3 regions of the Streptomyces sp. NPDC057694 genome follow, and region 2 is predicted to be linked to each of the others. Evidence: riboswitches for the same ligand, from Rfam matches in the RefSeq annotation. Region 2 holds a riboswitch; each other region holds the start of a gene.

Evidence for each region. A riboswitch is a leader RNA that binds a small molecule or an ion and turns the genes downstream of it on or off. The one in region 2 is predicted to bind thiamine pyrophosphate.
Region 1: linked by a shared signal. The riboswitch ahead of thiC (phosphomethylpyrimidine synthase ThiC) and the one ahead of thiO (glycine oxidase ThiO) in region 2 are both predicted to bind thiamine pyrophosphate.
Region 3: linked by a shared signal. The riboswitch ahead of ACFVDP_RS15445 (thiamine ABC transporter substrate binding subunit) and the one ahead of thiO (glycine oxidase ThiO) in region 2 are both predicted to bind thiamine pyrophosphate.

The regions. Positions count from the first base shown of each region.
Region 1 is NZ_JBHVIX010000006.1:108,933-116,431, reverse strand. It holds gene ACFVDP_RS16750 (LacI family DNA-binding transcriptional regulator) at 254-1,366, shown strand; gene ACFVDP_RS16745 (metallophosphoesterase) at 1,593-2,684, shown strand; gene ACFVDP_RS16740 (hypothetical protein) at 2,868-3,749, shown strand; gene thiC (phosphomethylpyrimidine synthase ThiC) at 3,832-5,658, opposite strand; TPP riboswitch at 5,651-5,807, opposite strand; gene ACFVDP_RS16730 (YibE/F family protein) at 5,879-7,234, shown strand; gene ACFVDP_RS16725 (SsgA family sporulation/cell division regulator) at 7,304-7,499, opposite strand, start outside.
Region 2 is NZ_JBHVIX010000031.1:54,924-62,422, forward strand. It holds gene ACFVDP_RS38985 (Rv2175c family DNA-binding protein) at 1-188, opposite strand, end outside; gene ACFVDP_RS38990 (NAD(P)/FAD-dependent oxidoreductase) at 289-1,452, opposite strand; gene ACFVDP_RS38995 (hypothetical protein) at 1,611-1,955, opposite strand; TPP riboswitch at 2,008-2,121, shown strand; gene thiO (glycine oxidase ThiO) at 2,119-3,321, shown strand; gene thiS (sulfur carrier protein ThiS) at 3,318-3,518, shown strand; gene ACFVDP_RS39010 (thiazole synthase) at 3,526-4,320, shown strand; gene pknB (Stk1 family PASTA domain-containing Ser/Thr kinase) at 4,432-6,372, shown strand; gene ACFVDP_RS39020 (deoxyribonuclease IV) at 6,439-7,302, shown strand; gene ACFVDP_RS39025 (DUF4396 domain-containing protein) at 7,401-7,499, shown strand, end outside.
Region 3 is NZ_JBHVIX010000005.1:252,469-259,967, reverse strand. It holds gene ACFVDP_RS15450 (ABC transporter permease) at 1-1,452, opposite strand, end outside; gene ACFVDP_RS15445 (thiamine ABC transporter substrate binding subunit) at 1,428-2,519, opposite strand; TPP riboswitch at 2,600-2,705, opposite strand; gene rlmN (23S rRNA (adenine(2503)-C(2))-methyltransferase RlmN) at 2,749-3,855, opposite strand; gene ACFVDP_RS15435 (SgcJ/EcaC family oxidoreductase) at 4,189-4,590, shown strand; gene ACFVDP_RS15430 (phosphatidate cytidylyltransferase) at 5,301-6,500, opposite strand; gene frr (ribosome recycling factor) at 6,533-7,090, opposite strand; gene pyrH (UMP kinase) at 7,271-7,499, opposite strand, start outside.

The DNA of each region.
Region 1 (7,499 bases), on a different contig from region 2:
CTCCACACCCTGGCGCGCGCCGGTGGCTCGCGCCGTGGCGCGCATCACCCGTGAAGGTGAGTTGAGACCTGTTCGCAACATCGTCGACTTGGCAGGCTCATGCGTGCCGACAAGTGACGTACTAGTGTGATGGCCATCAACTCTCCTACATTCCAAGGTCATTGACGGTTCATCACCTTGCAGAAACGTGCCTGTCAACCCCGGCATATGCGCCCCCGCCATGCAGCCGCATGAGCCCTACTATCGGCTCGCCATGACAGCAGCAGGGAAGCACCAGGTGAGCCGGGCGGAGACGACCCGCAGAGGCACCCGGCCGAGCCGCGCAGGCATCAGAGATGTCGCCGCCGCCGCCGGGGTCTCGATCACGACTGTCTCCGATGCACTCAACGGCAAGGGCCGGCTCCCCGACGCCACCCGACGCCACGTCCGCGAGGTCGCCGACAGGTTGGGCTACCGCCCCTCCGCGGCGGCCCGAACGCTCCGTACCGGCAAGTCCGGCCTCATCGGCCTGACCGTGACGACCTACGGGGATGAACCTTTCACCTTCACCGAATTCGCGTACTTCGCGGAGATGGCCAGAGCCGCGACCTCGGCCGCGCTCGCCCGCGGCTACGCCCTTGTCATCCTGCCCGCCACCTCACGCCACGACGTGTGGTCGAACGTCGCACTCGACGGCACCGTCGTCATCGACCCCTCCGACCACGACCCGGTCGTCAGCGAGCTGGTCCGCCAGGGCCTGCCCGTCGTCTCGGACGGACGCCCCGGGGGCACCCTGCCCGTGACCGCCTGGGTGGACAACGACCACGAGGCCGCCGTGCTCGGCATCCTCGACCACCTCGCCGAGGCGGGCGCACGCCGCATCGGCCTGCTCACGGGCACCACCACCGACACGTACACCCACCTCTCCACCTCCGCGTACCTGCGCTGGTGCGAGCGGATCGGGCAGGAGCCGGTCTACGAGTCGTACCCCGCGCACGATCCGTGCGCGGGTGCCGTCGCCGCCGACCGACTGCTCGCCCGGCCCGACCGCCCCGACGCGGTGTACGGCCTCTTCGACCCCAACGGCACGGATCTGCTCGCCGCCGCCCGCCGCTACGGCCTGCGCGTCCCCGAGGACCTGCTCCTCGTGTGCTGCAGCGAGTCGACCGTGTACGCGAACACCGAGCCGCCCATCACCACCCTGTCCCTCAAACCGCGACGCATCGGCACGGCCGTCGTCCAACTGCTCATCGACGCCATCGAGGGCCTCGAATCCGACCAGCCGGTCGAGCAGGTGATACCGACGGAACTCATCGTGCGGACGTCCTCACAGCGCCGCCCGTCCCGCACCACGGTCAGCCCACCGCGCTCCCCGAAGCAGGGCTGACCGCCCCGGGCCGCCCCGCGAGCGCGGGACGGCCCGGGATTCAGCAAGGAAAAGTCCGCACCAATTCGGGAGAAATGAGGGGCGAACAGCCCCCCGTCACCGATTCACCACCCCTGGTGCATCACACAGCGCGAGCCGCATTCCTATGATGGGCGCACGACACCGCGGGCCGCTGCGACCAGGCAGTCCGATCCGGTGCACAGGCGGCGCAATGGTGGAGGGGTCGATGACTCAGGGGGCCGGTCAGGGACCCGCAGCGCGCACAGAGACGCTGCGTGATTTCCGCGTTCCCGCGTACGTCCATGACGTACCGGCGAATGTGATGACGACCGAGCCCGCCCCCGGAGCGGAGAATCCCGATCCGTACCCGGACGGCTACACGCCGACAGAGCGCGATCTGCCGGTCGTCAACCGGGCCGACCCGGCCCCGGCCGACATCCCGCAGCCCGCGTCGGCTCCCGCCCCGGCGGCGGCCGAGGGGCCCGGCCCGCTGTTCGTCGTCGGCGACGTGCACGGCTATCTCGACGAGCTGATCGCCGCCCTCCAGGAGAAGGGCCTGATCGACGCCGAGGGCAACTGGGCGGCGGGCACCGCGCGCCTGTGGTTCCTCGGCGACTTCACCGACCGCGGGCCCGACGGGATCGGCGTCATCGACCTGGTGATGCGGCTCTCGGCGGAGGCAGCGGCGGCGGGCGGCTACTGCAAGGCGCTCATGGGCAACCACGAGCTGCTGCTCCTCGGCGCCAAGCGGTTCGGCGACACCCACGTCAACTCGGGAGCGGGCACCGCCACCTTCCAGGCCGCCTGGCTCCTCAACGGCGGGCAGAAGTCCGACATGGACCGCCTCCAGGACGTCCATCTGCAGTGGATGTCCCGACTCGACGCGATCGAGATCGAGGACGACCACCTGCTGATGCACTCCGACACCACGTCGTACCTCGACTACGGCGACTCCATCGAGGCCGTCAACGACACGATCCGCGAGACGCTCACGCGCAACGACGCGGACGAGTGCTGGGACCTGTTCCGCAAGTTCACCAAGCGGTTCGCCTTCCGCGACGAGGAGTCCGGCCCCGACACCGTGCGCGAGCTGCTCGGCGCCTTCGGCGGCAGCCGCGTGGTGCACGGCCACAGCCCGATCCCGTACCTCCTGGGTCAGGTCGGCGGCGAGTCCGGCGGCGACGACGGCGAGGAAGGATCCGGCCGGCCGGCCGTCGAGGGACCGCACGTGTACGCGGGCGGACTCGCCATCGCCATGGACGGCGGTGTGACCATGGCCGGAAAGCTCCTGGTCCAGCAACTTCCGATGGATATCTGAGAGTTGATCGGGCAGGCGCGGTAAACGGAGGATTCCACCGGCCGCAAGGCCAATTTCCGGAAACCCCCTGTCACCGCGCGCCGTGGCAGCTCTACCATCGGCTTATCCGTAGCAGGCTCCCCTCCGTTTCTGCCCGACGGCTCGTACCCATGCGGGCCACCAAGCCCTACGGAGCATCGGGGGATGCACATGAACAGCGCTCCGCATTTGCTGAACGAGGACCGCCCCGAGTTCGAGCGGATCCTCGATGAGGCGCTGCGTACCGCACCGAACCGGCCTGATCTCGCCGCAGTGGGCCAGCGGCTCAACCCCGAACAGCTGCGCACCATGGCGCTCAACGCGGCAGCTCTGATCACTGCCGCCGCGGCGACCGAGTACCAGCACTACATATCGGTCCGTGAGGATCTGCGTACCTCCCCGCGGCCCCAACCGCTCGAAGAAGGAGGCACCTCCGGCACGACCTCGGAATCCGGCGGCGGCAATCCCCTGGGCTTCGCCGCCACCGTGAGTGAAGTCGCGGAGACGACAGGGCCCGGTATCGCCGCGGTCGCCGTCGTCCTCTTCCCGGTGCTCGCCGGGACGGCCGCCGCGATCTTTCTGCTGGTCGGCTACATCCTGAAGATGCTCAACCCGCCACCGGACTTCGCCGGCACCCTGCTCACGGCCGGCTGGGTCTTCGGCACGCTCGCCGCGGCGGGCATCCTCGTCGCGGCGGTGTGCCTGCTGCTGGCCGCTCTGCGCAACGGAGCGACCTCGCTCCAGGCGAGCGCGCACGGCGAGGCGAACGAGGCGGTGGCACGGGCCAGGGAAGCCTGGGGCAAGGCGCTGTTGGAGCGGGGCATCCTGCCGTTCCTGCGGGAGGCCCTCGCCGATCCGCCCGCGGGCGGTGGCTCACTGGGCGCCGGCCGGGCCGGCGCCACGAGCCGGATGCCCCAGCTCGGCTACAACAGGCCGGGGTTCAGCAGCCCGGACGGTGGCGGCACCGCCACCGGACAGCGCGCCGGCTTCTCCAGTCCGGACTTCACGAGCCCGGACTTCGGCGGCCCCGAGCACCGGCCGGACTGACCGTCCGCCGGAGCACGGAGCCGTGACCTCGGCTCGGGGCGATGTGCACGGGCCCCGAGCCGTAGTCGTGCGCCGGTACGGCTCAGTCGGCGATCGGCAGATACACGCGGTTGCCCGCCTGCGCGAACTCCTTCGACTTCTGCTCCATGCCCGCCTCGATCTCGGACTTCTCCGACAGGGCCGTGCCGTGCTCGCGCCGGATGTCCTGCGAGATCTTCATCGAGCAGAACTTCGGACCGCACATCGAGCAGAAGTGCGCGGTCTTGGCGGGCTCGGCGGGCAGCGTCTCGTCGTGGAACTCCCGTGCCGTGTCCGGGTCGAGGGCCAGGTTGAACTGGTCCTCCCAGCGGAACTCGAAGCGGGCGTCGGACAGCGCGTCGTCCCATTCCTGCGCGCCCGGGTGCCCCTTGGCGAGGTCGGCCGCGTGCGCCGCGATCTTGTACGTGATGACGCCGGTCTTCACGTCGTCCCGGTTCGGCAGGCCCAGGTGCTCCTTGGGCGTGACGTAGCAGAGCATCGCCGTGCCCCACCAGGCGATCATCGCGGCACCGATCCCGGACGTGATGTGGTCGTACGCCGGGGCGACGTCCGTGGTCAGCGGGCCGAGCGTGTAGAACGGCGCCTCCTCGCAGATCTCCTGCTGGAGGTCGATGTTCTCCTTGATCTTGTGCATCGGGACATGGCCCGGCCCCTCGATCATCGTCTGCACGCCCAGCCGCTTGGCGATCGTATTCAGCTCACCGAGCGTGCGCAGCTCCGCGAACTGCGCCTCGTCGTTGGCGTCCGCGATGGAGCCGGGGCGCAGACCGTCGCCGAGCGAGTACGTGACGTCGTACGCCGCGAGGATCTCGCACAGCTCCTCGAAGTGCTCGTAGAGGAAGCTCTCCCTGTGGTGCGCGAGGCACCAGGCGGCCATGATCGAACCACCGCGCGAGACGATGCCGGTCTTGCGGTTGGCGGTCAGCGGGACGTACGGGAGACGGACACCGGCGTGAACCGTCATGTAGTCGACGCCCTGCTCGGCCTGCTCGATCACCGTGTCCTTGTAGATGTCCCAGGTCAGTTCCTCGGCCCTGCCGTCGACCTTTTCGAGGGCCTGGTAGAGCGGCACGGTGCCGATGGGGACGGGGGAGTTGCGCAGCACCCACTCGCGCGTGGTGTGGATGTTGCGGCCGGTGGAGAGGTCCATGACGGTGTCGGCGCCCCAACGGGTCGCCCACGTCATCTTGTCCACCTCCTCCTCGATGGACGAGGTCACCGCGGAGTTGCCGATGTTGGCGTTGACCTTCACCAGGAACCGCTTGCCGATGATCATCGGCTCGATCTCCGGGTGGTTCACGTTGGCGGGCAGCACCGCGCGGCCCGCCGCGATCTCCTCGCGGACGACCTCGGGCTCGACGTTCTCCCGGAGGGCCACGAACTCCATCTCCGGGGTGATCTCGCCCCGTCGTGCGTACGCGAGTTGGGTCACGGCCTGTCCGTCGCGGCCGCGGCGCGGCTGGCGCGGGCGGCCGGGGAAGACCGCGTCGAGGTTGCGCAGATCAGTCGCTCCGCTCCGGAGCAGTCCGCCGCGCGGTGAGGTGTGCTTGATGCCGTCGTCCTCGGGGCGGACGGGGCGTCCCGCGTACTCCTCGGTGTCGCCGCGGGCGATGATCCAGTTCTCCCGGAGGGGTGCGAGACCCCGGCGGACATCGGTGTCGACGGTCGGATCGGTGTACGGGCCGGAGGTGTCGTACAGCGTGACCGACTCCCCGTTGGTGAGATGCACCTGACGGACCGGCACCTTGAGATCGGGGCGCGAGCCCGCGGGGCCCGTCACATATCCCTTGTGCCAGCCGATGGACTTCCCGGCCTCGTCAGGGTTCTCACCCTGGTTGGAGGCAGGCGTGCGTGCGTCCGTTGTGGTCATGAGACCTACTCCCTACGCCGGCATTACCCGGTAACAGGTTCGGCGGTCGACGCAGCCGTCTTCGTCCTGCCTGTTTCACGTGAAACAGGTCCTGCGACGAAGGTCAGCGCCCTCTCAGCCCGGTGCTCCGAGCTCCCGCGTGTGCAAAGGTGCCTCCACGCTAGCGCCCCTTCGGACGCGTTGAACAGAGGGCCCCTGTCGTTCTTGCGATGATCGGTCGGTGACCACCACCCAGCAGCCGCCTCCTCCGCCCCAACCTCCCCACGGACACGGCCCGTCCGGGGGAGGGCACGGCCACTCCCACAGCCATGGCCCGGCCGCGCCCGTCTCCAGGCATCTGCGGAAGGTCATCGCGGCGGTCCTGATCCCCTTCTCGGTGGCGGTGGTGGTCGGTCTGGCGGTGCTGTGGCCCGGCGGCGCCCCGCCCCACGAGCGCACCGGAGTCGGCTTCGACCGGCAGACGCAGCAGGCCACGGTGACCAAGGTCGACAAGGTCTCCTGCGCGTCCGTGAACGCCTCGGGGGACACCCCGACCGGCGACACCTCGACGGCCGAGGGCTCCGCCGCGCAGCAACAGGCCCGCGGCACCTGCGAGAACGCGACGATCCGCATCGCCACCGGCAAGGACAAGGGCCGTACGTTCACGGAGGTCGTCCAGCCGGACTCGCCACGGCAGCTGCACGAGGGCCAGAAGGTGATCGTCGCCTACGCGCCGGACGCCCCGGAGAATCTGCAGTACTCGGTCACCGATGTGAACCGCAAGATCCCGATGGTGCTGCTGGCCGGCATCTTCGCCCTGGCCGTGGTGCTGGTCGGGCGTCTGCGGGGCGTCATGGCGCTGGTCGCGCTCGCGGTCAGCTTCATGGTGCTGACGTTCTTCATCCTGCCCGCGATCCTCCAGGGTTCGAATCCCCTGGTGGTGGCGGTCGTCGGAGCCAGTGCCATCATGCTGATCGCGCTGTACATGTGCCACGGTCTGTCGGCCAGAACCTCCGTCGCCGTCCTGGGCACCCTGGTCTCACTCGTGCTCATCGGCCTGCTCGGCTCGCTGTTCATCGGCTGGGCCGCGCTGACCGGCAACACGGACGACAACACCGGCCTGATCCATGGCCTGTATCCGCACATCGACATGAGCGGCCTGCTGCTGGCGGGCGTCATCATCGGCTCGCTCGGGGTGCTCGACGACGTGACCGTCACCCAGACGTCGGCGGTCTGGGAACTGCACGAGGCCAACCCCTCGATGGGCTGGCGGGGGCTGTACCGCGCGGGCATCCGGATCGGCCGCGACCACATCGCGTCGGTCGTGAACACCCTGGTCCTGGCGTACGCGGGCGCGGCGCTGCCGCTGCTGCTGCTGTTCTCGATCGCGCAGAGCAGCGTGTCGGACGTGGCCAACAGCGAGCTGGTGGCCGAGGAGATCGTCCGCACGCTGGTCGGCTCGATCGGCCTGGTCGCCTCTGTGCCGGTGACGACCGCGTTGGCCGCCCTCGTGGTCTCCGCCGACCGCGCGGGCCCTCAGGCCCCTGCCACAACCGCTCCTGCACGCGGGGGCAGAGGCCGACGACGTAAGGCGTGAGCGCGGAACTGCTCGGGTGCACCGCACTGCTGAAGCGTTACGTCGATGTCGCGCCGGGCCGATGGGGAGTCAGCCGGCGCTCTGCTCCTCGGCCAGAATCCGGTCGAGCGCCTCGTCGAGGTCGGCCTCGAAGTCGGCGAGGGCCTGCTCATGGCCGAGCGGGACCAGCTTGTCCGTGCGGTCGAGGAACGCGATGATCGGCGCGACCCCGGCCCGGAACAGCGCCTGATCGCTGCCCACTTGGAGCCTGATGTGGACCTCGCCC
Region 2 (7,499 bases):
TTGTCGCCGTCGATGAAGGCGGCAGGCACGTGCAGTGCCCTGTTCTCACCACGACGTACGGCGATCAGCTGGCCTTCCTTCACCAGCTGTCGCACGCGCGTCACCTCGATGTCGAGTTGCTCCGCGATGTCGGGGAGGGTGAGCCATGCAGGGACGAGAGCATCGATCTTTGCGTCAATCTCGGTCACAGGACAAGCCTGCCATCCCGGACCGACAGTCGGAAGTCGGGGCGGCCTGACCAGGCGATTCCCTGACGCGCCGGATACGGCTCGGCGTCGTGGACCCGGATCACGCCACGGCGGACTTCAGCGGCCGGGCGGGGTCGGCCAGCAGGTCGGGGTCCAGGACGGTTCCGGCCTCGATCAGTTTGCGGCCCTGGGCCAGGTCGCGGGGCTTGCCGACGGCGAGGACGGCGACCAGGGCGCCCTCGCGCAGCCAGCACACCGACCAGGCGGCGCCCGCCGGGTCGCCGCGCCACACGGCCGAGTCGGCGCTCTCGTGGTGGCCCGCGTACTGCACGAAGCGGCCGAACTGCTCGGACCAGAAGTAGGGCACCGGGTCGTAGACGGCGGGCGTCTCGCCGATGATGTTCGCTGCCACGGTGCGCGGGCCCTGCAGTGCGTTGTCCCAGTGGTGGACCATCAGCCGCTGCCCGTAGCGCCCCGAGGGGAACGACGAGCAGTCCCCCACCGCGTAGACGTCGGGCACGGACGTGCGCAGACGGTCGTCGGCGACGACCTCGTGGTGATCGCCCAGGTCGATGCCGGAGCCGGCCAGCCAGCGGGTGGCGGGGCGGGCCCCGATGCCGACGACGACGGCTCCGGCGGGCAGGCGCGTGCCGTCGTCCAGGACCACGGCCCCGGGTTCGACGCGCTCCACCCGCGCGCGGGTGCGCAGTTCGGTGCCGGAGTCCGCGTACCAGGCCGCCATGGGGGCCGCGACCTCGGCGGGCAGCGTCCCCGCGAGAGGCCGCTCGGCCGCCTCCACGACGGTGACCCGGCAGCCCGCCTCGCGCGCGGCGGTGGCGAACTCGGCGCCGATCCAGCCCGCGCCGACGACCACCACGTCGTGCTGCTCGGCGAGGACGGGCCGCAGCCGCTCGGCGTCGTCGAGGGTGCGCAGCAGGTGCACTCCGGGAAGGTCCTCCGTGCCCGGCAGCCGTACCGGTTCGGCGCCGGTGGCGACGACCAGTACGTCGTACGGGACCGGGCCCCGGGCCGTGTCCAGCTCGTGGTCGCCGGGCCGCAGGCCGGTGACTTCGAGCCCCAGCTCCAGCGTGACGCCGAGCGCCTCGAAGTCGACGTCGAAGGCGGAGCCCTCGGCCTTGCCCAGCAGCACCGCCTTGGACAGCGGCGGCCGGTCGTAGGGCTGGTGGGGCTCGGCGCCGATCAGCGTGACCGTGCCGGCGAAGCCCTGTTCGCGCAGGGCCACCGCCGTCTGCACTCCGGCCATGCCCGCGCCGACGATGACGACGCGCCGTTGCGCCGAAGCCGTGTTCCCGCTCTGCTCGCTCACAGGATCACCTTAGGCACCTGATCTTGCGTCAGTCAGCGGAGCGGGCCACTCGGACTCCGTGACGTCCTGCACACGTGTCACCGGGTTTGAAACCGTCAGGCGGGGGCGATCTCCTCGACGACGCTGGTGCCGCGGCCCTCCTGCGACTCCCACTGCCAGCTCTCGTCGAGCCGTATCCGCCCGTCGGGCAGCTCGGACACGGCGGAGACGCAGTGCCCCGAGGAGGTGGACCCGTCGGTCTTCAGCTGGACGTAGCGGAAGTCGAGCCGGTCGCCGGAGCGGGTACCGACGAGGTGGCCCCGGACGATGTCGCCGCCCTCGTAGCCGGCCCAGATCCGGCCGTCCTCCTCGTGGTAGGCGAAGCGGGTCCGGGTCCCCACCTGGCCCGGCGCCTGGTCGGCGACAGGGGCGAGGAAGAGGCCGTCGAGCGAGCGGGCCACGGGCGTGGGCTCCCTTACTGGGGCGGGGACGGAAGAGCTAGGGTGGCCACCGTAAAGCACTCGCGGGAGCCCGTACGCAGCGGGCTGAGAGGGAGGCTGGGACGGCCTCCGACCGTACGAACCTGATCCGGGTCATGCCGGCGAAGGGAGGGGCTGGACGCCCATGTCGCGTACGCCACCCGAAGCATCGAAATCCAACGCTTCAAAGAAGGTCCCCGCCACCGACGTCCTCGTCGTGGGGGGCGGCATCATCGGTCTGGTCACCGCGTGGCGGGCCGCGCAGCGCGGTCTGTCCGTCGCGGTCGTGGACCCCGAACCGGGCGGCGGCGCCGCCCAGGTCGCGGCCGGGATGCTGGCCGCCGTCACCGAACTGCACTACGGCGAGCTGACGCTGCTCGGCCTGAACGTCGCCTCGGCCCGCCGCTACCCGGAGTTCGCCGCCGAGCTGTCCGAGGCCACCGGCCAGGACCTCGGCTACCGCGCGTGCGGCACACTCGCCGTCGCGCTCGACTCCGACGACCGGGCCCACCTGCGGGAACTGCACGCGCTGCAAGAGAGGTCGGGACTCGACTCGGAGTGGCTGTCGGGCCGCGACTGCCGGCGCCTGGAGCCGATGCTCGCTCCGGGCGTGCGCGGGGGCCTGCGGGTCGACGGCGACCACCAGATCGACCCGAGAAGGCTCGCGAGCGCCCTGGTGACGGCCTGTGAGCGGGCCGGCGTGGTCTTCCACCGGGCGTGGGCGGACCGGCTCCGCGTCGTGCGGGACCGGGCGTGCGGCGTCACGCTGGCCGACGGCACGGACCTCGCCGCCGGTCAGGTGGTCCTGGCGGGCGGGAGCCGCAGCGGGCAGCTCGCGGGAGTCCCCGACGAGGTGCTGCCGCCGGTGCGTCCGGTCAAGGGCCAGGTGCTGCGGCTCACGGTGCCCCGGCGGTACGCGCCGTTCCTGAGCCGCACGGTGCGCGCCGTGGTCCGCGGCAGCCACGTCTACCTGGTGCCGCGCGTGAACGGCGAGCTGGTCGTCGGCGCGACCAGCGAGGAGCTGGGCTGGGACACCACGGTCACCGCGGGCGGCGTCTACGAGCTGCTGCGCGACGCCCACGAACTCGTCCCCGGCATCACGGAACTGCCGCTGACGGAGACCCGCGCGGGCCTGCGCCCGACCTCCCCCGACAACGCCCCGCTGCTCGGCCCGACCGCGCTGCCGGGCCTGCACCTCGCCACCGGCCACCACCGCAACGGCGTGCTGCTCACACCGGTCACCGGCGACGCCCTGGCACACGTCCTGGTCACCGGTGAACTCCCGGAAGAAGCACGTCCGTTCACCCCGAAGCGGTTCAGCGCCGCCACTCTGGAGCAGCCCGCATGAACGTCACCGTCAACGGCGAGCCGCGCGCCGTGGCCGCCGGGGTCACCCTCGGCGCCCTGGTGGCCACGCTCACCACCGCGCACTCGGGTGTCGCCGCCGCGCTCAACGAGACCGTCGTGCCGCGCACCCGATGGCCCCTCACGGCGCTCTCCGAAGGAGACCGCGTCGAAGTCCTCACCGCCGTCCAAGGAGGCTGACTCACTGATGGCTGACGACGCTTTCGTCCTCGGCGGCACCACCTACTCCTCGCGCCTGATCATGGGCACGGGCGGGGCGCCGAGCCTCGACGTCCTCGAACGCTCTCTGGTCGCCTCCGGCACCGAGCTGACCACGGTGGCGATGCGGCGCGTCGACGCCGGTGTGCACGGCTCGGTCCTGTCGGTCCTGGAGAAGCTCGGCATCCGGGTGCTGCCGAACACCGCGGGCTGCTTCACCGCGGGCGAGGCGGTGCTCACGGCCCGCCTCGCGCGCGAGGCGCTGGGCACGGACCTGGTCAAGCTGGAGGTCATCGCGGACGAGCGCACCCTCCTGCCGGACCCGATCGAGCTGCTCGACGCCGCGGAGACGCTGGTCGACGACGGTTTCACCGTCCTGCCCTACACGAACGACGACCCGGTCCTGGCCCGCAAGCTGGAGGACGTGGGCTGTGCGGCGGTCATGCCGCTCGGCTCCCCCATCGGCTCCGGGCTCGGCATCCGCAATCCGCACAACTTCCAGCTGATCGTCGAGCACGCGCGCGTGCCGGTGATCCTGGACGCGGGCGCGGGCACGGCCTCCGATGTGGCGTTCGCCATGGAGCTGGGCTGCGCCGGTGTGATGCTCGCCTCCGCGGTGACCCGCGCCCAGGAGCCGGTCCTGATGGCCGACGGCATGCGGCACGCGGTGGAGGCCGGGCGGCTCGCACACCGTGCGGGGCGCATCCCGAGGCGCCATTTCGCCGAGGCGTCCTCGCCCCGGGAGGGGCGCGCGCACCTCGATCCCGAGCGCCCCGCCTTCTGACGCCCTGCGCCGGTCACAGCTCTGCTTACGCCGGTCACAGCTCTGCTGCAGTACGGGTCCGGTCCTGCCGCACGGGACCGGCCTGTCGGTGACTCCTCGTAGACTCCCTGCGTGGACACGACCCTCCAAGACCCGTTGCTCGGGCATGTGCTCGACGCCAGGTACCGCATCGACGCACGCATCGCGGTCGGCGGGATGGCCACGGTCTACCGGGCCGTGGACACCCGCCTCGACCGCGTGCTCGCGCTCAAGGTGATGCATCCGTCGCTGGCGGCCGACGCCTCGTTCGTCGACCGGTTCATCCGCGAGGCCAAGTCGGTGGCCCGTCTCTCGCACCCCAATGTGGTGGGGGTCTTCGACCAGGGCACCGACGGTCCGTACGTCTATCTGGCGATGGAGTACATCGCGGGCTGCACGCTCCGCGACGTCCTGCGCGACCGCGGGGCGCTGCGGCCGCGCGCGGCTCTCGACATCCTGGAGCCGGTGCTCGCCGCGCTCGGAGCGGCGCACCGCGCGGGTTTCGTGCACCGCGACATGAAGCCGGAGAACGTGCTGATAGGGGACGACGGCCGGGTGAAGGTCGCCGACTTCGGTCTCGTGCGCGCGGTGGACACGGTCACCAACACCACGGGATCGGTCCTCGGCACGGTGTCCTATCTGGCGCCCGAGCAGATCGAGCACGGCACGGCGACACCCTCGGTGGACGTCTACGCGTGCGGCGTCGTCCTGTACGAGATGCTCACCGGCGGCAAGCCGCACCTGGGGGACTCCCCCGCGCAGATCCTGTACAAGCATCTCAACGAGGACGTGCCCCCGCCGTCGGCCGCCGTCCCCGGCCTGCCCTACGAGCTGGACGAGCTGGTCGCCTCGGCGACGGCGCGCACGCCCGGTGTCCGCCCGTACGACGCGGTGGCGTTCCTCGCCCAGGTCCGCGCGGCCCGTTCGACACTGGCCGACGCCCAGCTGGACGCGGTGCCGCCGCAGGCCCATGACGCGGAGCACGTGGGGGCCGACGACCGGACGAGCGTGATCCCGCGCGCGGTGGGCGGCACGAGCCCGGTGCAGCTGCCGCTGCCCGTGCAGGACGAGGATCCGTACCACCGCACGAGCGTGCTGCAGACCCCGCCGCCCATGCCGCCGGCCCCGCCGCGCGGCAGAGGCGGCGCCCCGCGCCGCAGGCTGTTCGTGATCATCGCGGCGGTGCTGCTCGCCCTCGGCGTCGGCACGGGCGTCTGGTACATCAACTCGGGCCAGTTCACCAAGGTCCCCACGATCCTGAGCCAGAGCCGGGCCGAGGCCGAGCGCCGCGTCGAGGCGGCGGGCCTGAGAGTCGGCAAGGTCACCGGGAAGTACAGCGACGCCTACGACCGCGGCACGGTCATGGGCAGCGACCCGGCGCCGGGCAGCCGCATCAGGGACAACGGCACGGTGAATCTGACCGTGTCCAAGGGCCCCGAGACCGTGAAGGTCCCCGATCTCAAGGGCACCCCGCTCGCCAAGGTCAGGAGCGGGCTCAAGGAGGCGGGGCTCGAACCGGGCATGGTCACCAAGGCGTTCAGCGAGGACATCGCCAAGGGCTCCGTGATCAGCTCGGACCCGAAGGCGGGCTCGACACGCAAGGCCGGCACGGCGGTGGCCCTCGTCGTCTCCAAGGGCTCGCCCGTCGACGTCCCGGACGTCACCGGTGAGTCGCAGGAGGACGCGGTCGCCGATCTGGCGGACGCGGGCCTGAAGGCGAAGATCGCCCCGGACCGGGTCACCTCGGACGAGGACAAGGGCGACGTGGCGAAGCAGTCGCCCGGCGAGGGCAGGCAGCTCGCCGAGGGCGACACCGTGACCCTGACGATCTCCAAGGGCCCCGTCATGGTCGAGGTCCCGGACGTCACGGGCATGGACGTCGACAAGGCGACGTCCACGCTGGAGGACGCCGGGTTCCAGGTCGACGAGGACCGGGGGCTGCTCGGGCTGTTCGGCGACCACGTGGACAAGCAGTCCCCGGAGGCCGGCGACGAGGCGCCCAAGGGCTCGACCATCAAGATCACGATCAGGTAGTCCGGCGGGCCCCGCCCCGGGGCCCGCCGCCGGATCACCCCCGGCCCCCATGACACCCTGGGCCGGGTGAACAGCAGCATCCGCAACCCGATCGGCGGGCACGTCCCCGTGGCCGGCGGCCTCGCCTCCGTAGGACTGTCCTACGCGCGTGACCTCAAGGCCGAAACCGTCCAGGTCTTCGTCGCCAACCCGCGCGGCTGGGCCACTCCCCCCGGCAACCCCCGGCAGGACGAGGACTTCCGCGCCGCGTGCGCCGCCGAGAACATTCCCGCGTACGTCCACGCGCCCTACCTGATCAACTTCGGGTCGCACACCGAGGCCACCGTCGAGAAGTCGGTCGAGTCGCTGCGCCACTCCCTGCGGCGCGGCCGCGAGATCGGCGCGCTGGGCGTGGTCGTGCACACCGGTTCCGCCACCGGCGGGCGTCCGCGCGAGGTCGCGCTGGCGCAGGTGCGGGAGTACCTGCTGCCGCTGCTCGACGAGCTGACGCACGACGACGATCCGTTTCTGCTCCTGGAGTCGACCGCGGGGCAGGGTTCGTCGCTGTGCTCGCGCACCTGGGACTTCGGGCCGTACTTCGACGTGCTCGACCGCCATCCCAAGCTGGGTGTCTGCCTCGACACCTGCCACATCTTCGCGGCGGGCCACGACCTGACCGGCCCCGCGGGGATGAAGCAGACCCTCGACCTGCTCGTGGAGACGGTCGGCGAGGGCCGCCTCAAGCTGATCCACGCCAACGACTCCAAGGACGTCGCGGGCGCCCACAAGGACCGGCACGAGAACATCGGCTCCGGCCACATCGGCGCCGACCCGTTCCGCGAGCTCATGGCGCATCCGGCGACCGAGAACGTGCCCCTGGTCATCGAGACCCCGGGCGGCAAGGAAGGCCACGCCGCGGACGTGGCCCGCCTCAAGGAGCTGCGCCCGTAACGATCACCTCCCCCGAAACAATCCCCATGACGGAATACCCCAGGGGGGTATACGGTTCTTGTCGGTGACAGGAACCGCGTACGGACATTGGGGGACCCATGCAGCACGCCGGGCACACGGAGCACCACCACACCCACGACCACGGGCACGGGCGCGGGGCAGGGAGAGTCAGCTGGTCGACGGCCGCGCAGGCGACC
Region 3 (7,499 bases), on a different contig from region 2:
GACCAGCAGCGCCCGCCGCACCATCGGCAGATCGACCTCCCGCCAGGCCCGCAGCGGTGAGGCGCCGAGCACGGCGGCGGCCTCCCGCAGCCGTCCGTCGACGGCGCGCAGCACCGGCAGCATGGTCCGTACGACGAAGGGCACGCCCACGAGCGCCTGCGCGAGCGGCACCAGGATCCAGGAGGCCCGCAGATCGAGCGGGGGCTTGTCGAGGGTGATGAGGAACCCGAATCCGACGGTCACCGCGGACACGCCCAGCGGCAGCATCAGCAGCGCGTCGAAGCCGCGCACGAGCCGCCCGGCCCGGCGGGTCAGCGCCGCCGCCGCGAGGCCGCCGATCAGCAGCGCGATGGCGGTGGCGGCGACCGCGTACTCCAGCGAGTTCGCGATGGCGTTGATGGGCGGTACGAGGAAGGTCCCGCCGTCGGACGACAGCAGCGCCCGGTAGTAGCCGAGCCCGAACCCGTCCGCCGTGTCGAACGAGCGCAGCACCAGCACGCCGAGCGGCAGCAGGATCAGTACGACGACGCTTGCGAGCACCCCGCCCAGCAGGGCCCACTGCCCGGCGCCGCGCGGCCTGCGGGCGGTCTGCGAGGCGTCGACGAGCCGCAGGGCGCTCTCCCGGCGGCGCACGGTCCAGGCGTGCAGAGCGAGGATCAGGCCGACGGCGGCGAACTGCACCAGGGTGAGCACGGCGGCGGTCGGCAGGTCGAAGATCTGCGCGGTCTGCCGGTAGATCTCGACCTCCAGCGTCGAGAACCCGGGCCCGCCGAGGATCTGCACGACGCCGAACGAGGTGAAGGTGAACAGGAAGACCATCAGCGCGGCGGCGGCCACGGCGGGCCCGAGCGCGGGCAGCGTGACCCTCCGCCAGGCGGCGAGGCGCGAGGCGCCGAGCATCCGCGCGGCCTCCTCCTGACGCGGGTCGAGCTGCGCCCACAGGCCGCCCACGGTGCGTACGACGACCGCGTAGTTGAAGAAGACGTGCGCGAGCAGGATCGCCCACACCGTGGTGTCGAGCCGCACCCCCCACAGCTCGTCGAGCAGGCCGCCCTGCCCGAGGAGGGCGAGGAAGGCGGTGCCGACGACCACGGTCGGCAGCACGAACGGCACGGTCACCACCGCCCGCAGCAGCTGCTTGCCGGGGAAGTCGAGGCGCGCGAAGACATAGGCTCCCGGCAGCGCGATCAGCAGCGTGAGCGCGGTCGACGCGAGCGCCTGCCACACGGTGAACCACAGCACGTGCCGGATGTCGGACTGCCCGAGCACCTCGGTGATCCGCCCGAACTGCCAGCCGCCGTCGACGTGCAGCCCGCGCTGGACGATCGCGACGACGGGCCAGGCGAAGAAGACCGCGAAGAACACGACGGGCAGGACCATCAGGCCCAGCCGCGCCGCGTTCCCGTGGGACGCCTTCCGGCCGCCTCCTACTTCAGTACGAGCGAGGTCCACGCCTTGACCCAGTCGTCACGGTTTTCGGCGATCTTGCGCGGCGCCATCGTCTCGGCGTCGTCGACCGGGACCGCGTACTTGGTGTACGCGGCGGGCGCGGTGGCGTTCTTCGTCACCGGGTCGACGAACATGTTGAGCGGCATGTCCTCCTGGAACTTCTTGGAGATCAGGAAGTCGATGAGCGCCTGCCCGCCTTTCTCGTTCTTCGCGCCGTCGAGCAGCCCGGCGAACTCGATCTGCTGGAAGCAGGTCCCCTTCGCCACCCCGACCGGCGAGGTCTTCGGCTGCGGGTCGGAGTAGATGGCCTCGACCGGCGGCGACGACGCGTAACTCACGACGAGCGGCCGCTCACCGCCCGCCTTCTTGCCGCCGGCGCTCCCGCTGAACTCCTCGTTGTAGGCCTGCTCCCAGCCGTCGACGACCTTCACGCCGTTGGCCTTGAGCTTCTTCCAGTAGCCCTGCCAGCCGTCGTCGCCGTAACTCGCGGCGGAGCCGAGCAGGAAGCCGAGGCCGGGCGACGAGGTGGACGCGTTCTCGGTGACGAGCAGGTCCTTGTACTCGGGCTTCGTCAGGTCGGCGAAGGACGACGGCGGCGTCAGGTGGTGCTGCTCGAAGTACTTCTTGTCGTAGTTGACGCAGATGTCGCCGGTGTCGATCGGCGTGACCCGGTTCTTCTGGGCGTCGAGCTGGTACTGCTCCTTCACCTCGCTCAGGCCCTTGGCCTTGTAGGAGGCGAAGACGCCGTTGTCGAGGGCGCGCGAGAGCAGGGTGTTGTCGACGCCGAAGAAGACGTCGCCCTGCGGATTGCCCTTGGACAGGATGGCCTTGTTGACGGCCTCTCCGGCGTCGCCGTCCTTGAGGACCTTCACCTGGTACCCGGACGACTTCTCGAAGTCGGCGAGCACGCTCTTGGAGACGGCCCACGAGTCGTGGCTGACGAGCGTGACGGTCTTGGAGTCGCCGCCCGAGCCCGCGGTGTCCGAGGACGACCCGCACGCGGACAGCGTGACCAGGCCGAGCCCCACGGCCACGGCGACGGCCGCGAGCGGATAGGTCTTCTTGCTCACTAGATTTCCTCCTGGGGGTGTCCAGGAAGAGACGCGGCCCTGCCCCGGGACCTCGACGGTCCCAGGGCAGGGCGCAACAGCTTGAGTGGTGACCGAACTTCCTACCCAGAATGACCTGGGCAAGGTTCAGAGGGTCTGCGGTCATTACCGCACTCTCAGCGCTGTGGCGCTCCCCTGTCGGAATATGAAGATGTTTCGACGAGTGTACGTACGACGTACGGCTGCCAGGCTACCGCTCGGTCGCCGCGAGCTGACCACACGCCCCGTCGATCTCCTGGCCACGGGTGTCGCGCACGGTCACGGGCACGCCGTGGGCGGCGATCGCCTCGACGAACGCCTTCTCGTCCTCGGGCCGCGACGCCGTCCACTTCGACCCGGGTGTCGGGTTCAGCGGAATGAGGTTGACGTGCACCGGCTTGCCACGGAGCAGCCGGCCGAGCCGGTCACCGCGCCACGCCTGGTCGTTGATGTCCCGGATGAGCGCGTACTCGATGGACAGCCGGCGCCCGGACTTGGCGGCGTACTCCCACCCGGCGTCGAGCACCTCGCGGACCTTCCACCGGGTGTTGACCGGTACGAGGGTGTCGCGCAGCTCGTCGTCAGGCGCGTGCAGCGAGATGGCGAGGCGGCACTTGAAGCCCTCGTCGGAGAAGCGGTGGATGGCGGGCACGAGTCCCACGGTCGACACGGTGATGCCGCGCTGGCTCAGCCCGAGCCCGTCCGGCTCGGGATCGGTGAGCGCGCGAATGGACTGGACGACCCGCTTGTAATTGGCGAGCGGCTCCCCCATCCCCATGAACACGATGTTGCTGAGCCGGGCCGGCCCACCGGGGATCTCCCCGTCCCTGAGCGCCCGCATCCCGTCCACGATCTGGTGCACGATCTCACCGGTCGACAGGTTCCGGTCGAGACCGGCCTGCCCGGTGGCACAGAACGGACAGTTCATCCCGCACCCGGCCTGCGACGAGATACACATCGTCACCCGGTCCGGATACCGCATGAGGACCGACTCGACGAGCGTCCCGTCGAACAGCCGCCACAGCGTCTTGCGCGTGGTGTCCTGGTCGGTCGACAGATGCCGCACGACGGACATCAGCTCGGGCAGCAGCGCTTCCCGCAGCTTCTCCCGCGACGCGGCGGGAATGTCGGTCCACTGCTCGGGGTCGTGCGCGTACCGCGCGAAGTAGTGCGCCGACAGCTGCTTGGCACGGAACGGCTTCTCGCCAACAGCAGCGACAGCCTCCTTCCGCTCCGCAGGAGTCATATCGGCGAGGTGCCGCGGCGGCTTCTTGGCTCCGCGGGGGGCGACAAAGGTGAGTTCTCCGGGCTTAGGCATGGCTGTACCAGTGTCGCAGATGGATGGGCGTGACCTGGGGTCGTCGCGCTGGGCGCCTGTCACTGTCGGTAGCGTCTGATCACTGCTGAGCGGCCACGGGCGGCCCGGTGGCGGCCCGAAACCCTCGGCTTCCCCATGTCTGACCAGCTAGCTTCGCGGCCCGAGCACAGCCACGCCTCGTCGCCTCGACTCGCCAGGTGATCGGCCGACCATCTGATCAAGAAGCCTAGATCAGTGGAGTGAAGCGGCCATTGCTGGAGGCGGAGAGCTGTCCCTCCGATCGACACCCAGCATCCGAAAGCCCTTGACCTCAAGCGCAGTTGAGATTCCAGCATGATTCACATGGATACCAAGAGCGCCGACACCAAGGCCATCGAACAGATCATTGCCACCGTCGAGCAGACGCAGCGCGCCAAAGATGCCACGGGCTTCCTCGCGCTCTTCCACTCTGATGCCGTCTGGACGACCGCTCACGGCAAAGTCCTCATCGGCCTCGACGCCATCGCCGAGTTCACCCGCGCCGTGCTGCCCAACGCCACCTGGGACGGTGATGTCACGTACGAGGCAGTGCACATCCAGTTCCTGCGACCCGACGTGGCGGCTGTCAAGATTCGGCAGGTCTACCACTCGGCAGACGGCGACACGGAAGGCTCCCCGCTCTACATCATGACCAAGCAGAGTGACGGCGACTGGCTGCTGCATGTCGGCCAGAACACCGAGGTCCGGGCTGGTTAGAAACTGGGCGAGTGAACTACGCCCCGACCCACCACTCACGCCAGCTCCCATCCCGTCCGCCTTACGAGCTCGGGCTCGATGACGCCTCAAAGGCAGCGAGGATCTCCTGGGCATACCGGTCCCGTGGGGCGAGCTCGTCGATCGTTTCGGTTCAGCCGCCGGGCATGGACGTCCGTGTGCGCCAGGTCCATGCCTGGCGCTGCGGATGTACGCACACTTGATGCCGTCGAGCCAGGTGCACACGAGAATGCCAGGGACCGGGGCGCCGGCCGCGCTCCTTCGACGGCGGTCTGTCGCAGAGGCGTCGCAAGCGGGCCTGGCGTCCGCGGGGTCACGAGCCGCACGATGTCCGGGCAGCCTCCGACCGAAGGGAACGCGGTGAGTGACATGCGCCGAGGCGCGACGGCGTCAGCCGGTGTTCTTCCACCCCGAGCGGCATGGACCGTGCGGTGGTCCCCATGGCTGTTCTGGCCACTGCTCGTCGTGTCCGGCGCTCTCCTGGTCCGGAGGATCGCGGACGGCGCCCCAGTGGGACAGATCCTGGCCTCCGCAGCCCAAGTACTGGTCTGGGCTGTGTTGCTGGTCAATCGACGGATCGTATGGCGCCGCCACCTGAAGGCGAGCGAATAGCGCCCGACACCGGCTGCCGCAACGCAGAAGGGGCGGGCACCCAATAGGTGCCCGCCCCTTCTCCGTCAGCTCGCGTCAGGTCAGGCGGACCCGACGAACAGCACCAGCAGCAGCCACACCACAGGCGCCGTCGGCAGCAGGGAGTCCAGGCGGTCCATGATGCCGCCGTGGCCCGGGAGCAGGGTTCCCATGTCCTTGATGCCGAGGTCCCGCTTGATCATGGATTCGCCGAGGTCACCCAGGGTCGCGCTGGCCGCGACGCAGGCGCCGACGACCAGGCCCTGCCACCAGGTCCCGTCGTCGATCAGGAACTGCATGCACAGGACGCCCGCCACCATCGCGAAGAGCACCGCACCGAAGAGGCCCTCGCGGGTCTTTCCGGGGCTGATGCGCGGCGCGAGCTTGTGCTTGCCGAAGCGCCAGCCGATCGCGTACGCGCCGGTGTCGCTGACCACGGTCAGGATCAGGAAGGTCAGAACCCGCCAGGCCCCGTCGTCCGCGGTGAGCATCATCGCCACGAACGTCGCGAGGAAGGGAACGTAGAAGGCGGCGAAGACCCCGGCCGTCACGTCCTTCAGATAGCCCTCGGGCGGCTCGGTCATCCGCCACACCAGGACCGCGAGCGCGGTCAGCGCCATCGCCACCCACGCGCCCTCGGGCCCACGGACGTAACCGGCGACGACCATCGCCGCGCCACCGACGGCGAGCGGCACGAGCGGCGCCTTGATGCCCTTGCGCTCCTCGAGCCGCGAGGTGAGCTCCCACAGGCCCACCACGACGGCGACCGCTATCACGCCGATGAACACCGCCTTGACGATGAACAGCGACGCGATGATCACGGCACCGAGCCCGACGCCGACCCCTATGGCCGCACCGAGATCCCGCCCCGCGCTCTTCTTCTGCTGAGGCTGCGGCTGGGGCTCGGGCTGCTGGGGCTGAGGCGCTGCGCCGGTCATGGGCTCCTGTGGGCCGGTCTGCGGCTCGGGCGGAGCCAGCGGAGCGGCCGCCTCGTCGCGGAACAGGGGACCGCTCAGCCGAGCAGCCCCCCGGTCGTCCTGGTCGTCACCGCCACCGGCGGGCACGTCGGGCATATCGGGCACGATGGGCATGGGCCGAGTCTCCTCAACCGCGTGCCGTTCGTACGCGGGACCCGCCGGAGCGCGTCCCTGGTCGTACGAGGGGCCCTGACCGTAGGCGGGACCTGCCGGGGCCCGGTCCTGATCAGCGGGCCCCCAGTACCCGGGCCCGGTCTGCGGCGCCCCCCAGGAAGAGTCGTTCACAGATTCCTCGAACCTCGATGTTCCGCGCTGCCTCAGACTTCGAGCAGCTCGGCTTCCTTGTGCTTGAGCAGCTCGTCGACCTGGGCCACGTACTTGGCGGTGGTGTCGTCGAGTTCCTTCTCGCCGCGACGGCCCTCGTCCTCGCCGATGTCGCCGTCCTTGATCGCCTTGTCGATGGCTTCCTTGGCCTTGCGACGGACGGAACGGATGGACACCTTGCTGTCCTCCGCCTTGCTCTTGGCGACCTTGATGTAGTCGCGGCGGCGCTCCTCGGTGAGCTCGGGGAACGTCACACGAATGATGTTGCCGTCGTTGCTCGGGTTGACGCCCAGGTCCGAGTCACGGATCGCCTGCTCGATGTTGCGCAGCGCGCTCTTGTCGAACGGGGTCACCACGGCCATCCGCGGCTCGGGCACCGAGAACGAGGCCAGCTGGTTGATCGGCGTCAGCGCACCGTAGTAGTCAGCCACGATCTTGTTGAACATCGCCGGGTGCGCACGGCCGGTGCGGATCGCGGCGAAGTCCTCCTTGGCGACCACGACGGCCTTCTCCATCTTCTCCTCGGCCTCGAGGAGGGTCTCTTCGATCACCACTTGCTCCTGCGTGTCTTGAGTGGGGCCCGGCATGCACGGGGCGGCCGGCTGCGTCGCGTCTGTTGCTTCCCGCGCGGTGTACTCGCGCGGCTTCCTGCGGTGTCCTGCGGTGTCCTTGCACGGTGTCCGACCGGCAGGACATTGTCCATCCCTCGCGGGGTGTCACGGACCTGAGGGTCAGGCGCGGGTGCCCTGCTCGCCCACCAGCGTCCCGATCTTCTCACCCTTGACGGCGCGCGCGATATTGCCCGACGTGAGGAGCTCGAAGACGAGGATCGGCAGCTTGTTGTCACGGCACAGGGTGATCGCGGTCATGTCGGCGACCTTCAGGTCGCGCGTGATGACCTCGCCGTAGCCGAGCGCGTCGAACTTCACGGCTTCGGGGTTGGTCTTCGGGTCCGAGTCG